One region of the Erwinia sp. 009765445 genome, then DNA from elsewhere that is predicted to be linked to it. Evidence: predicted binding sites of a transcription regulator. Region 1 holds the regulator's gene; each other region holds the start of a gene.
What was found. Region 1 encodes PurR, which represses purine synthesis genes. Its sites were predicted from a motif close to CANGCAAACGTTTGCNTG; they were not measured.
Positions count from the first base shown of each region.

Region 2: rbsD (D-ribose pyranase) is a predicted target of PurR. The motif match lies at 1,643-1,660, and genes of this name have one in related genera.
Region 3: carA (glutamine-hydrolyzing carbamoyl-phosphate synthase small subunit) is a predicted target of PurR. The motif match lies at 1,346-1,363, and genes of this name have one in related genera.
Region 4: cvpA (colicin V production protein) is a predicted target of PurR. The motif match lies at 1,571-1,588, and genes of this name have one in related genera.

Region 1 is NZ_JBYUWC010000010.1:74,757-77,938, forward strand. It holds gene AC3Y5R_RS12745 (C40 family peptidase) at 1-303, shown strand, start outside; gene cydH (cytochrome bd-I oxidase subunit CydH) at 352-441, opposite strand; gene purR (HTH-type transcriptional repressor PurR) at 735-1,760, shown strand; gene punR (DNA-binding transcriptional activator PunR) at 1,833-2,744, opposite strand; gene punC (purine nucleoside transporter PunC) at 2,856-3,182, shown strand, end outside.
Region 2 is NZ_JBYUWC010000028.1:27,744-30,925, forward strand. It holds gene qseC (quorum sensing histidine kinase QseC) at 1-118, opposite strand, end outside; gene qseB (quorum sensing response regulator transcription factor QseB) at 115-777, opposite strand; gene AC3Y5R_RS22620 (YgiW/YdeI family stress tolerance OB fold protein) at 991-1,389, shown strand; gene rbsD (D-ribose pyranase) at 1,672-2,091, shown strand; gene rbsA (ribose ABC transporter ATP-binding protein RbsA) at 2,099-3,182, shown strand, end outside.
Region 3 is NZ_JBYUWC010000003.1:195,603-198,784, forward strand. It holds gene carA (glutamine-hydrolyzing carbamoyl-phosphate synthase small subunit) at 1-1,123, opposite strand, end outside; gene dapB (4-hydroxy-tetrahydrodipicolinate reductase) at 1,591-2,412, opposite strand; gene AC3Y5R_RS04350 (hypothetical protein) at 2,625-2,819, opposite strand.
Region 4 is NZ_JBYUWC010000013.1:75,901-79,082, forward strand. It holds gene purF (amidophosphoribosyltransferase) at 1-941, opposite strand, end outside; gene cvpA (colicin V production protein) at 978-1,463, opposite strand; gene dedD (cell division protein DedD) at 1,800-2,534, opposite strand; gene folC (bifunctional tetrahydrofolate synthase/dihydrofolate synthase) at 2,524-3,182, opposite strand, start outside.

The DNA of each region.
Region 1 (3,182 bases):
CTGGTCTGGTATGCCTATAAAGACCTGGTGAAGTTTAAAATCCCCCGCACTGCCAATGAAATGTATCACCTGCGCGATGCGGCTAATATCAAACGTGGCGAGCTGGAAAAAGGCGATCTGGTGTTTTTCCGCATCAATGGTCGCGGCACAGCTGACCACGTTGGCGTGTATCTGGGCAATGGTAAATTCATTCAGTCACCGCGCACCGGCAAGGATATTCAGGTTAGTGCTCTGAGCGATGATTACTGGCAGCGCCACTATATTGGTGCCCGCAGGATGATGACGCCGAAAACGATTCGCTAACAGGTCGGCAGAAGAGACGGGGCCGTTCTGATGAGCGGCCCGTAAGGCTTAGTGCATTACTGCGGTAAAACTGAAAGCGACAATCATCAGCAAAGCGCAAACGGTTGTCAGTATTGAAAACTTCAGATCGGTATCCATCACGACTCCTTAATACCCTTACAGTTTATAACGTCATCGATTTTCCCATACTTGTCGGTAAAAATCTCGTTTTCTGTGCTCAGGCTTGTTAGAATTCTTTTTTTCGTTGCGCAACCCCCGGCAGACTGCGTGCCGCGTGCGCAATGACGGGTTGAAATACCCTTTTTTCCTTCCTGACGTCTCCGGAATCCACCGCAAAAAGTGCCCCCAGACGTCCGGTTTTTGCGTATCCAGGCAAACGTTTAACAATATGCTTATCAGTACGTTACGATAAGTGCAGGAGTAGCTAGTTAATGGCAACAATAAAAGATGTGGCCAAACGTGCAGGGGTGTCCACCACCACTGTCTCCCACGTCATCAATAAAACCCGCTTTGTCGCTGAAGAGACGCAGGAAGCCGTATGGGCCGCAATCAAAGAATTGCATTATTCTCCCAGCGCTGTCGCCCGCAGCCTGAAGGTTAACCATACCAAAACCATTGGTCTGCTGGCCACTTCCAGCGAAGCGCCCTATTTTGCCGAGATCATCGAAGCAGTGGAGAACTGCTGCTTTGATCAGGGTTATACCCTGATCCTGGGCAATGCCCATAACGATCTGCAAAAGCAGCAGGCATATCTGTCGATGATGGCGCAAAAGCGCGTCGATGGTCTGCTGGTGATGTGCTCGGAATATCCGGAGCCGCTGATCACTATGCTGGAAAACAATCGCAATATCCCAATGGTGGTAATGGACTGGGGCGAATCACGCGGCGATTTCACCGATACCGTGCTGGATAATGCCTTTGAAGGAGGCTATATGGCGGGCCGCTATCTGATTGACCGCGGTCACCGTGATATCGGGGTGATCCCGGGACAAATGGAACGTAATACTGGCGGTGGCCGCCATGCCGGTTTTCTGAAAGCACTTTCCGAAGCGGGAATTTCAGTTCGAGATGAGTGGCTGGTACAGGGAGATTTCGAACCAGAGTCTGGCTACCGTGCCATGCAGCAGATTCTGTCTCAGAAGCAGCGCCCCACGGCGGTCTTCTGCGGCGGCGATGTGATGGCCATGGGCGCCATCTGCGCGGCGGATGAGATGGGCCTGCGCGTACCGCAGGATATTTCGGTGATCGGTTATGATAACGTGCGCAATGCCCGCTATTTCACCCCGGCGCTGACCACGGTTCACCAGCCTAAACAACAGCTGGGCGAAACTGCCTTTGCAATGCTGCTCGACCGCATTACCAGCAAGCGCGAAGAGCCACAAACCATTGAAGTGCATCCCAACCTGATCGAACGCCGCTCGGTGGCAGACGGTCCGTTTGTCGATTACCGCCGCTAGACGTTAAGGGCGGAATGAATCCCACCCTTACAATCGTGCAGATCTCAGTTGAGGGGAGAATTTATTCGCCCCTCAGGTTTCTTCCCGCAGCCACTCACTGTTCATCGTGCCGGTTTCCCCCAGATACTCCAGCAGCCAGCTCAGTGCTGGTGAAGCCTGCTGCTCCGCCCAGCTGACGCAGCATGGGCTGTCCGGAAATACTGACTCAAGCGCCAGCTCAACCAGTTCCCCGTTCTGCAAAAATGGCCGGGCAAAATGCCCCGGTACCATTCCAACACACAGCCCGGCCAGCAGACAGTCAAACGCACTTTCCCAGTCCGGCACCACCAGCCTGCGCTGATTATCCAGCGTCCACGTAGTCCGTTTGGGTAAAGCACGGGAGGTATCTTCCAGCACCAGTGAGGGCCAATCGCCAATCTCCTCATCGCTGACCTCCCCCTCCAGCTGAGCAAGTGGATGATCGGCCTTCACCACACAGCGCCAGTTCAGCATCCCCATATCGCGGAAGGCGAAGCGCCCCCCCACCGGGATAGCCTGGGTTGCGCCGATTGCCACATCCACCCGCCCGTCGGCCAGTGCGTCCCAGACGCCGTTAAACACTTCCGACGTCAGATGCAGCTCCATATCAGGAAAATGGCGGTAAAAATCCACCACCAGCTGGCGGCTCCTCGCCGGTTTAACAATGCGGTCGACAGCGATATTGATCTGCCCCCGCCAGCCATTAGCGACCTGCTGACACTGACGCCGGGTGGAAAGCATTTTTTTGATAACACTACGCCCTTCCTGACTAAAAAGCCGTCCGGCATCCGTCAGCACCACATCGCGGTGACGCCGCTCAAACAGAGGAACAGCCAGCCACTCTTCCAGTTGACGGATGGTATAGCTGATAGCAGAAGGCACGCGGTGCAGCTCTGCCGCCGCCGCCGTGAAACTCCCGGTGCGCGCCACGGCATCGACCACTTCAAGGGAATGTTCTGACCACATAATTTGCCTGCAATTTTTTTGAACGCAACCTGCAAATATTACCGTTTCACAAGCGCTTTGCCACTCAATTACACTGCGCAGCGTTTCATTCACCTGATAAAGAGCAACAGAATGCCATCTAAAGGATTTATTATTTACCTCGCGCTGCTCAGCGTTGCAGGTTTTCTCGCCACTGATATGTACCTGCCAGCTTTTGGTGTTATGCAGCAAGATTTGCTGACTGAAGCTGGAGCAATCAGTGCCAGTCTGAGTCTGTTCCTGGCCGGATTTGCCAGCGCCCAGTTGATGTGGGGACCACTCTCTGACCGGATTGGTCGTAAACCCGTTCTGCTGATGGGGCTGGGTCTGTTCTCCGTCAGCTGTGGCGCAATGTGGTGGGTTGACTCTACCGTGACCCTGCTGACGCTGCGCTTCCTTCAGGCTGTAGGGATCTGCGCC
Region 2 (3,182 bases), on a different contig from region 1:
ATTTGTTGATGTTGTGCCTGGTTTGCCACCAGGAGCCCAGACTTGCCGCTCCCCAGCAGATCAGCGTCAGCAGAATAAATCCCAGCATCAGCCGCAGACGTAAACTCAGACGGCTCAAAGCGGTTCTCCCAGCGTGTAGCCCACACCGTGGACCGTGCGGATAAACTGGCTGCCCAGTTTTTTACGCAAGTGATGGATATGCACTTCAACAGCATTGCTGGAAACATCATCGTCCCAGCCGTAGAGCTTTTCTTCCAGCTGGGCACGGGTCAGTACCCGGCCGGGATTCATCAGGAACAGTTCCAGCAATGCCAGTTCGCGTGCCTTTAGCGGCAGCGGCTCACCGTTAAGCGTGACCGTGTGCGATCCGGTTTCCATCACCACTGCACCGTGATTCAGTGTGGGCAGGAGCTGCCCGTGGCGTCGGCGAATTAACGCCTGCAGCCGCGCGGCGACCTCGCTGAGGGCAAAAGGCTTGCAAAGATAGTCATCCGCGCCCTGCTGCAACCCGGCAACCCGCTGCTCCAGCGCATCTCTTGCCGTCAGGATCAGCACCGGTTCATCGCGACCCGATTGCCGCCACTGGCGCAGGATTTCCAGGCCATCAATACCGGGCAGGCTGAGATCCAGAACCACGGCATCATAGGGCGCGGCAGATAAAGCACTCTTCCCCTCCCTGCCGTCGGTAAACCAGTCAACGCTGAAACCCATTTTAACCAGGCCGGCCCGGATGCCGTCACCAATCAGCCGATCGTCCTCAATGACTAAAATTCGCATGGTAGATTCCTTCTGTAGATAACGGCTTTATACGAGACAGGGTTACGGTTTGTATACTCAAGATCGACGGAAATTGCGCTTTTTCGACAAAATACAGAAATAAATCCGCAGGATGATTCATCTTAAGATCCCGTTAAGAACCTTTTGTTTTAATCCGTCCTGAAGAACACGTACCCCTTCCAGGGAACAAGGATAAATAAAAAGGTGAATACGATGAAAAAGACAGCTGCTTTACTGGCCATTGCCGCTCTGGTTTCCACTCCTGTACTTGCTGCCCAGACCGGTGGCTTCAGCGATCCGGCCGCACCGGCGGTCGCAGCGCAGAAAGGGGGCTTTGTGGCAACCAATGGGGCACTGACCAGCGTAAAACAGGCGCAGGATTTGCCGGATGATGCCTGGGTTACGATGCGCGGTAATATTGAAAAGCGTGTGGGCGATGAAGATTACCTGTTCCACGATGCTACCGGCTCAATCAGGGTTGAGATCGACCACAAGCGCTGGGAAGGACAGACTGTAACGCCAACAGACAAAGTCGAACTGCAGGGCAAAATCGACAAAGACTTCAACTCAGTTGAAGTTGACGTGAAACAGATCCGCAAAATTCAGGGTTAAGTCTGACCTGCAGCTTGTTTGCCAGCTGCACCAGGTACTGGTGTGGCTGGGTACCCTGAGATGACCAGCAGGAAATACCCGACGCATTTTTTATTGACGGCTATCCGCAAGCCAGCTTCCTGCCAGCCCTTTTAATTCCTACCTTCTGCAGACTAAGTCAAACTTTCTTCGCCGCGAGCGAAACGTTTCGATGGCGATCACAATTTCACCTTTCTGCGATTGTTTTCCCCCCGCAATTTTTTACACTCCCGATCAGCGAAACGTTTCGCTCTGGAGTGAATGATGAAAAAAGGCACCTTACTGAATTCTGAAATCTCGTCCCTGGTATCCCGCCTGGGGCATACCGACAGCCTGGTCATTGGCGATGCTGGTCTGCCCATTCCGGCCGGGCCGCAGCGTGTCGATCTGGCGCTGATGAAAGGTATTCCCAGTTTTATGCAGGTGGTACAGGCCGTGACCGAAGAGATGCAGGTAGAAAGTGCCGTCATCGCGGAAGAGATCAAATCTCATAACCCACAGCTTCATAGTGAACTGCTCGCCCTGCTCGATTTGCTGCAACAACACCAGGGCAACACCATCACTGTTCAGTACGTCAGTCATCATCAGTTCAAACAGCAAACACAGCACAGCCAGGCGGTGATCCGCAGCGGGGAATGTTCCCCTTATGCCAACGTCATCCTTTGTGCTGGCGTGACCTTCTGAGGCCGTCATGCAACCTTTACTGCAACTGCAAGGCATAGATAAATCCTTCCCCGGCGTGAAAGCGCTCTCGGGAGCGGCGCTGGCTGTTTACCCTGGCCGCGTGATGGCCCTGGTGGGGGAAAACGGGGCCGGAAAATCAACCATGATGAAGGTGATGACCGGGATCTACACCCGTGATGCTGGTTCGATCACCTGGCTGGGTAATGAAGTTTCATTCAACGGGCCAAAAGCCTCCCAGGAGGCGGGAATTGGCATTATTCACCAGGAACTCAACCTGATCCCTCAGCTCAGCGTTGCGGAAAATATCTTCCTCGGGCGTGAGTTTGTGAACGGTTTTGGCCGTATCCAGTGGAAGAAAATGCACGCTGAAGCGGATGTGCTGCTGAAAAAGCTCAACCTGCGCTTCAGCAGCCACAAGCTGGTGGGCGATTTGTCGATTGGCGATCAGCAGATGGTGGAGATTGCTAAGGTGCTGAGCTTCGAGTCGCAAGTGATCGTGATGGACGAGCCGACCGATGCGCTGACCGATACCGAGACCGCCTCGCTTTTTCGGGTGATCCGTGAGCTAAAAGCGCAGGGCTGCGGCATCGTCTACATCTCCCACCGCATGAAAGAGATTTTTGAAATCTGCGATGACGTGACGATTTTCCGCGACGGGCAGTTTATTGCTGAGCGGGCGGTCGACACTCTGAATGAAGATTCGCTGATTGAGATGATGGTGGGCCGCAAACTCGAAGAGCAGTATCCGCGCCTCGATAAAGCGCCAGGCGACGTTCGCCTGCAGGTGGAGCACCTCAGCGGGCCGGGTGTCGCGGATGTCAGCTTCTCGCTGCGTAAAGGGGAGATTCTGGGTGTGGCTGGTCTGATGGGCGCGGGGCGCACGGAACTGATGAAGGTACTGTACGGTGCTCTGCCGCGCAGCGCTGGTAGCGTGACACTTGACGGTAAGAGCGTGCAGACTCGTTCGCCGGAAGAAGGACTGCAGAACGGCATCGTTTATATCTCAGAAGACCGTAAACGTGACGGGTTGGTACTGGGGATGTCGGTGAAAGAGAACATGTCTCTTACCGCGTTGGACTACTTCAGCCGCA
Region 3 (3,182 bases), on a different contig from region 1:
CAATCAGTTCGATAAAGTGATCGAACAGCGGTGCGGCATCGTGCGGGCCTGGGCTGGCTTCAGGGTGTCCCTGGAAGCTGAACGCGGCCTTGTCGGTACGATGGATACCCTGCACCGTGTGGTCAAACAGCGAGCTGTGTGTCACCCGCAGATTCGCCGGTAAGTTGCTGTCATCGACGGCGAAACCATGGTTCTGTGCAGTGATCATCACGGTATTATTATCCAGATCTTTCACCGGGTGGTTACCGCCGTGATGGCCCAGTTTCATCTTGACGGTTTTCGCTCCGCTGGCCAGGGCAAGCAGCTGGTGACCCAGACAGATGCCGAAAACCGGCACATCAGTTTCCAGGAAGCGTTTTATAGCCGCGATAGCGTAGTCGCAAGGCTCCGGGTCACCCGGTCCGTTTGACAGGAAAATCCCGTCCGGATTCAGCTTCAGCACATCTTCCGCTGGCGTCTGCGCCGGAACGATGGTCAGGCGACAGCCGCGATCCACCAGCATACGCAGGATATTCCGCTTCACGCCGTAATCGTAAGCCACCACGTGGAAAGGCAGTTCGGCTTCGGTTTTCGGTGCGGGCAGGCCGCCATCCAGCGTCCAGCTCCCCTGCAGCCAGCTGTAAGTTTCCTCAGTGGTCACTTCTTTTGCCAGGTCCATGCCTTTCAGGCCAGGGAACGCCTGTGCTCTCTGCAGTGCCAGTGTGGCATCGGGTGCGTCACCGGAGATGATGCAGCCGTTCTGTGCCCCTTTTTCTCGCAGCAGACGAGTCAGCTTACGTGTATCGATATCGGCAATAGCGACAATATTGTGGCGCTTCAGGTAAGCCGAAAGCCCTTCTTCATTACGGAAGTTACTGGCAATCAGCGGCAGGTCGCGGATAACCAGACCCTGTGCGTGTACCTGAGAGGATTCTTCGTCAGCGGAGTTGGTGCCGACATTGCCGATATGGGGATAAGTAAGAGTAACGATCTGGCGGGAATAGGAAGGATCAGTGAGGATTTCTTGATAACCGGTCATCGAAGTGTTGAAAACAACTTCACCCACTGCCGATCCTGTTGCCCCGATGGCCCGACCGTGGAATTGGGTTCCGTCTTCCAGAACCAATAGCGCTGACTTAATCAAAACATCCTCCTGAGAATAAACAGTCACATTATTTGCATATTAATTCAGGTTAAACCCTTATATCAATGCAAAAACCGCCTGAGCTCTCGATTTTTGGCAAATTGCGCGCATTCTAATGATCGCCCCAGTTATTGTCTACCCTGCAGCCCGGTTTTTCTTACTTTTTTACTCAACTGACCGATAATTCGGATGATTTACGCTGAAAATAACAACTATCCCAGGCATTTAACCGGTTGCATGGACAATTGTGCATGAGAACAGCGAAGCGGGAGGAAAATAGTGGACCAAATGGTCAAAATTAACTTTTTAGCGGATCAAAGATGAGGATAACAACAACAAACACAAAGATGGTAATAAAAAAAACATGAAAAAATCAAAAATAACAAAATAAAAAGGGCAATAAAATTATTGCCCATTCAATCATAAAGTTAAGATTGAAATAACCACATCACGATGGTGCACAACACTTACAAATCATCGAGTTCAAGCACATTTCTCATATCGTAAAGACCAGATTTTCGAGAACCAATCCAGTCAGCAGCTTTAACTGCACCTTTTGCGAAGGTCATGCGGCTTGAAGCCTTATGGGTAATCTCCACGCGCTCGCCAATATCTGCAAACATCGCTGTATGTTCACCAACGATATCTCCTGCGCGAACGGTGGCAAAACCGATGGTTTGCGCTTTTCGCTCTCCGGTGTGACCTTCGCGGGCGTATACCGCGTGCTTGTTTAAATCCCACTCCATTGCATCAGCAATCGCTTCCCCCATGGCCAGTGCGGTGCCGGATGGGGCATCCACTTTATGCCGGTGATGGGCTTCAACAATCTCAATATCAGCATAGTCACCCATCACTTTGGCTGCCTTTTCCAGCAGCTTCAGCACCAGGTTAACGCCAACGCTGAAGTTGGCCGCGAACACGATACCAATATCTTCAGAGGCCGCTTTGATCGCCGCTTTACCCGCTTCATCAAAACCGGTGGTACCAATGACCATCGCCTTATGATGCTGGCGGCAGAAGGCCAGATACTTCAGCGTCCCTTCCGGGCGGGTGAAGTCAATCAGCACGTCAAAGTCATCCGCCACGGCGGCCAGGTTGTCGCTGACTTTAATGCCCAGTACGCCAATTCCTGCCAGCTCACCGGCGTCCACGCCGCTCAGCGAGGATCCCTCACGCGCCAGCGCGGCGCCCAGGCACACGCCTTGCGCCTCATGGGCTGCCTGAATTAACTGACGCCCCATGCGTCCCGGAGCGCCAACAATGGCAAGGCGGATCTGTGCATCTTTCATAGTGAATCCCTTGTGTCTGTGCATGCAAAGCGCAGTCAGGTTAACGACGTGTTAAACCTCGCGCCACAACAAAAAACCAGTAATAAGAATTTTATGTCAGCCGCGATGGATTATCAGTAAAACAAATTTTGTTCGCTTGCGGCAAAAAGTGAGAAAAGTGCGCCGCAACAGAACGGCGCGAAGGCGATGGCTGGTTTCAGCGGGCCTCTTTATTAAGGAGCAGAAGTTGGCTCAGGTGTGGAAGGGGTTAGCGTTTGTGAATTCATGCAGTTGAAGAGCAAAATTCCACCAACGATAACGGCCCCCGCTACAACAAGGCCAGCCAGCTTAAGACTCGCTATACTGATATCACATAAAAATCCACCGCCACCCACATTGCTGGTTTCGGATACGGTCAATGTTCTCATGTTAGTTTCCTTTTTAAACTGAGAGAAAAAACTCATTAAAAATAATTGTCAGTCTTTTTAAACCAACGAAGCAACCATAAATGGAAACAATATTCCATTCAAATTGATTATCAACACTAACAGAGTAAACCGGACAGTAAAAACGACTCAAACGCAAATCAATAAACAAGATTAATTAAATCATTATTTCAAAATAACGATTAAACCAGAATAACAAAAACACCTTTAAAAACAATAAACTGAATAAAATAAAAAAACCAGTGCACCTATCCGAAATAATCAGGTGCATTGGTAAAAACTTGTTTAATCAGACGCCACAGTAATTAACTGGTTTTCATTAAAAAAAGAGGGATTCAGTCATCT
Region 4 (3,182 bases), on a different contig from region 1:
GCCATTTCCAGCGCGATATCACAGGAAGTTTCCGGGATAGGGATCACCACATCGATATCCAGATCTTCCCACTCGCGTGCGATTTTCTCACCCAGCTTGGTGCCCATACGCACTCGCGCACTGTAGACGGAAATTTTGTCCAGGAATGAATCCGGGCGGGCAAAATAGACGTACTCGAACAGGCACGGGTTGAATTTCGGGTTCTCTGCACACTGACGGGTAAACAGCTGACCTTTCTCGGTGACGTAAACTGCTTCGCCCGGTGCGACATCACGCAGGAATTCAAAACCAAGCGTATCCAGCGCCACGCTCTCGGAAGCCACCATATATTCGGTGCGGCCGTCAGCCAGGGAACGTTTGCCGATCACCAGCGGGCGGATGCCGTTAGGATCGCGGAAGGCAACCAGCCCGTGGCCGATAATCATCGCCACGCAGGCGTAAGCGCCACGCACGTGCTGATGCACCGCTGCCACAGCGGCAAAAATGTTCTCGGCTTCCAGCGGATAGTGCTGGAAACGGTCCACTTCAGACGCGAAGATATTGAGCAGAATTTCAGAGTCGGAAGTGGTGTTAACGTGACGACGACCGGTTTCGAACAGCGCTTTACGCAGCTCGTGGGCATTGGTCAGGTTGCCGTTATGAGCCAGAGTGATACCGTAAGGGGAATTCACATAAAAGGGCTGGGCTTCAGAAGCACTGGAGCTTCCTGCCGTGGGGTAGCGGACGTGGCCGATCCCCATATTGCCCTGCAGACGTTGCATATGGCGGGCTTCAAATACATCGCTGACCAGGCCGTTGGCTTTACGCAAACGGAAGCAATTCAATGCATCAATGGTAACGATGCCTGCGGCATCCTGCCCACGGTGCTGGAGCACCGTTAACGCGTCATAAATCGACTGGTTGACCGGTGAAAAACCGGCGATCCCGACAATACCGCACATATTGACATTTCCTCATAAGCCGCAACCCCGGTTCGATTACCGGGGCAAAAAACTCGACGTGCTTTTCAGGTAGTCGAAAAACCACCTGATGATGTAACTGAACTGGGGAACCAGCTGAGACTGTTGCCAGTCCGGGCTTTTGGAAAAGCCGGTGAAAGTATCGAGGAAAAACAGAATGGCTGACACAATCAGCACGCCACGTAATGCCCCGAAACAGACTCCCAGCACTCTGTCGGTACCCGACAGGCCGGTTTTTTCAACCAGCGAACCAATCACGTAGTTAACGATCGCCCCGACTAACAGCGTGGCAATGAATAACACCGCAATGGCGATTCCATTTCGAACCAGTTCGTCTTCAAAACCTGTGAACCAGACGGCAAGGAAGGAGTAGTAATGACTGGCGACAAAAAATGCGCAACCCCAGGTGACGAGGGATAAAGCTTCCCGAACAAACCCGCGGATCAGGCTGACAAGAGCCGAAAAACCAATAACCGCAATAATGACGTAATCTATCCAGACCATGAACTCTTCCAGCAACAATGCCCTTAAGATCGCCTCTTTCTGTAACAGCACTATCTCCATGCAACAGAGGGAGACGAGCCTTAAGTTCGGGGCGAATTCTAACAGAAAAAGAAAACGTTTGCGTAGGGTTTTCCTTTGCCAGTTTAATTAAAACAAAATGCAAAAAAAATCAGCAATTACGCGCCCTGGCAGCCGGTACAGCACCTGCACTGACCGTCCGAAGCAATTGGCTGATTTACTTCAGATAACCGGCCAGAACGATAAATGATGACCCTCGTTATGGCCGGGGACAACGCAGCCAGAAAAGGCTCTGGCTGTTGCATTAATAGAGACAACCTACCGGGCGCTGTAAGGTTTAACCACCCCGCCTAGCCCTGAAATGCCTTTCAGTTCGCTGACTGCTGCCTGCATCTTCGCTTTGGAAGCATCCGGCCCGACGTAGATGCGGGTAATTTGTCCCTGTACCGGCGTGGAAGGCACGGTGAAAGCACGGTAGCCTGACAGGCGCAGCTGTGCGACGACTTCATTGACCTTAGCGGCATTTTTCAACGCCCCCAACTGAACAACATAGGCCTGACCGGCTGGCGCACTCTCCTGCTGAGCAGGCTGCGTTTGCTGCGGTTCCGGCTTCGGTTTTTCAACCGTTTTTTCTGCCGGCTTCGGCTGAGGTTTTGGCGTTTCAACAGGCTTTGGCTTTTCAACCGGTTTAGGTTTCTCTGCCGGCTTCTGCTGCTGCGGCCTGGAAGGCTGCATGGGCGGCGGAGCCACGACGGTAGGGTGATTAGCCGACTGAGGCGCGGTGGAACCGCTCTCTGCCTGGGAAGTATTGCCACCATCCTGCCCTGTCACTGCGGTACTGGCCCCTTCTGGCGGCTGGGCTGGCAGCGACTGGGTCACCGGCGGCACCATATCCGTTTCCTGCTGGTCGCCCGGTTTTGGCACCAGCGGAATAGCAGCAAACTCTTCTTTGTAATGCTTTTTCTTACCGTCCAGCAAGCCAGGCAGAATAATCACGCCCAGCGCCACGATAATGACGGTCCCGACTAAACGGTTTTGAAACTTACTTGCCACTGCCGTTCTCCGTTTGCATCGTTTCCATTACGTGTGCCACGGTGTGGAACGAACCACACACCAGCACAGTGTCCTGAGCCTGCGCCTGCTGGCAGGCATGATTAAATGCTTCTGGCACGCTGGAGAACGCCTCTGCCGTCGGCAGATGCGCCATCAGCTCACCCGCACTGGCACCCCGCGGGCCTTCCAGCGGCGCACAGTACCAGCAGTCAACTTCAGGGGCCAGGCAGGCCAGGGTTCCGGCAATATCTTTGTCATGCAGCATGCCGACTACGGCGTGCACTTTGCCGGTTGTTGGCAGCTCGCTCAGTTTCCCGGCAAGATAGGCCGCAGCATGAGGGTTATGAGCCACATCCAGGATTATCCGGGGAGCTTCTGCAACAGTCTGAAAACGACCGGGCAAAACAGCCTTATCCAGCCAGCCGTAAATTACCGCCGGGTCCACTTTCAGGGAGGAGGCGCGCAACGCAGCCAGCGCAGTGGCTGCATTAGGCAAAGGAACCTGCGGCAGCGGAAGCGCCGCCAGAGTGCCCTGCCCGTCGCTGAACGACCAGTCGTTGTCACCCACGGTGAATGACCAGTCGCGACCACGCTTCAGGAGGGTTGCCCCCAACGTATCGGCCACTTCAGCGATGGTTTCCGGCATTT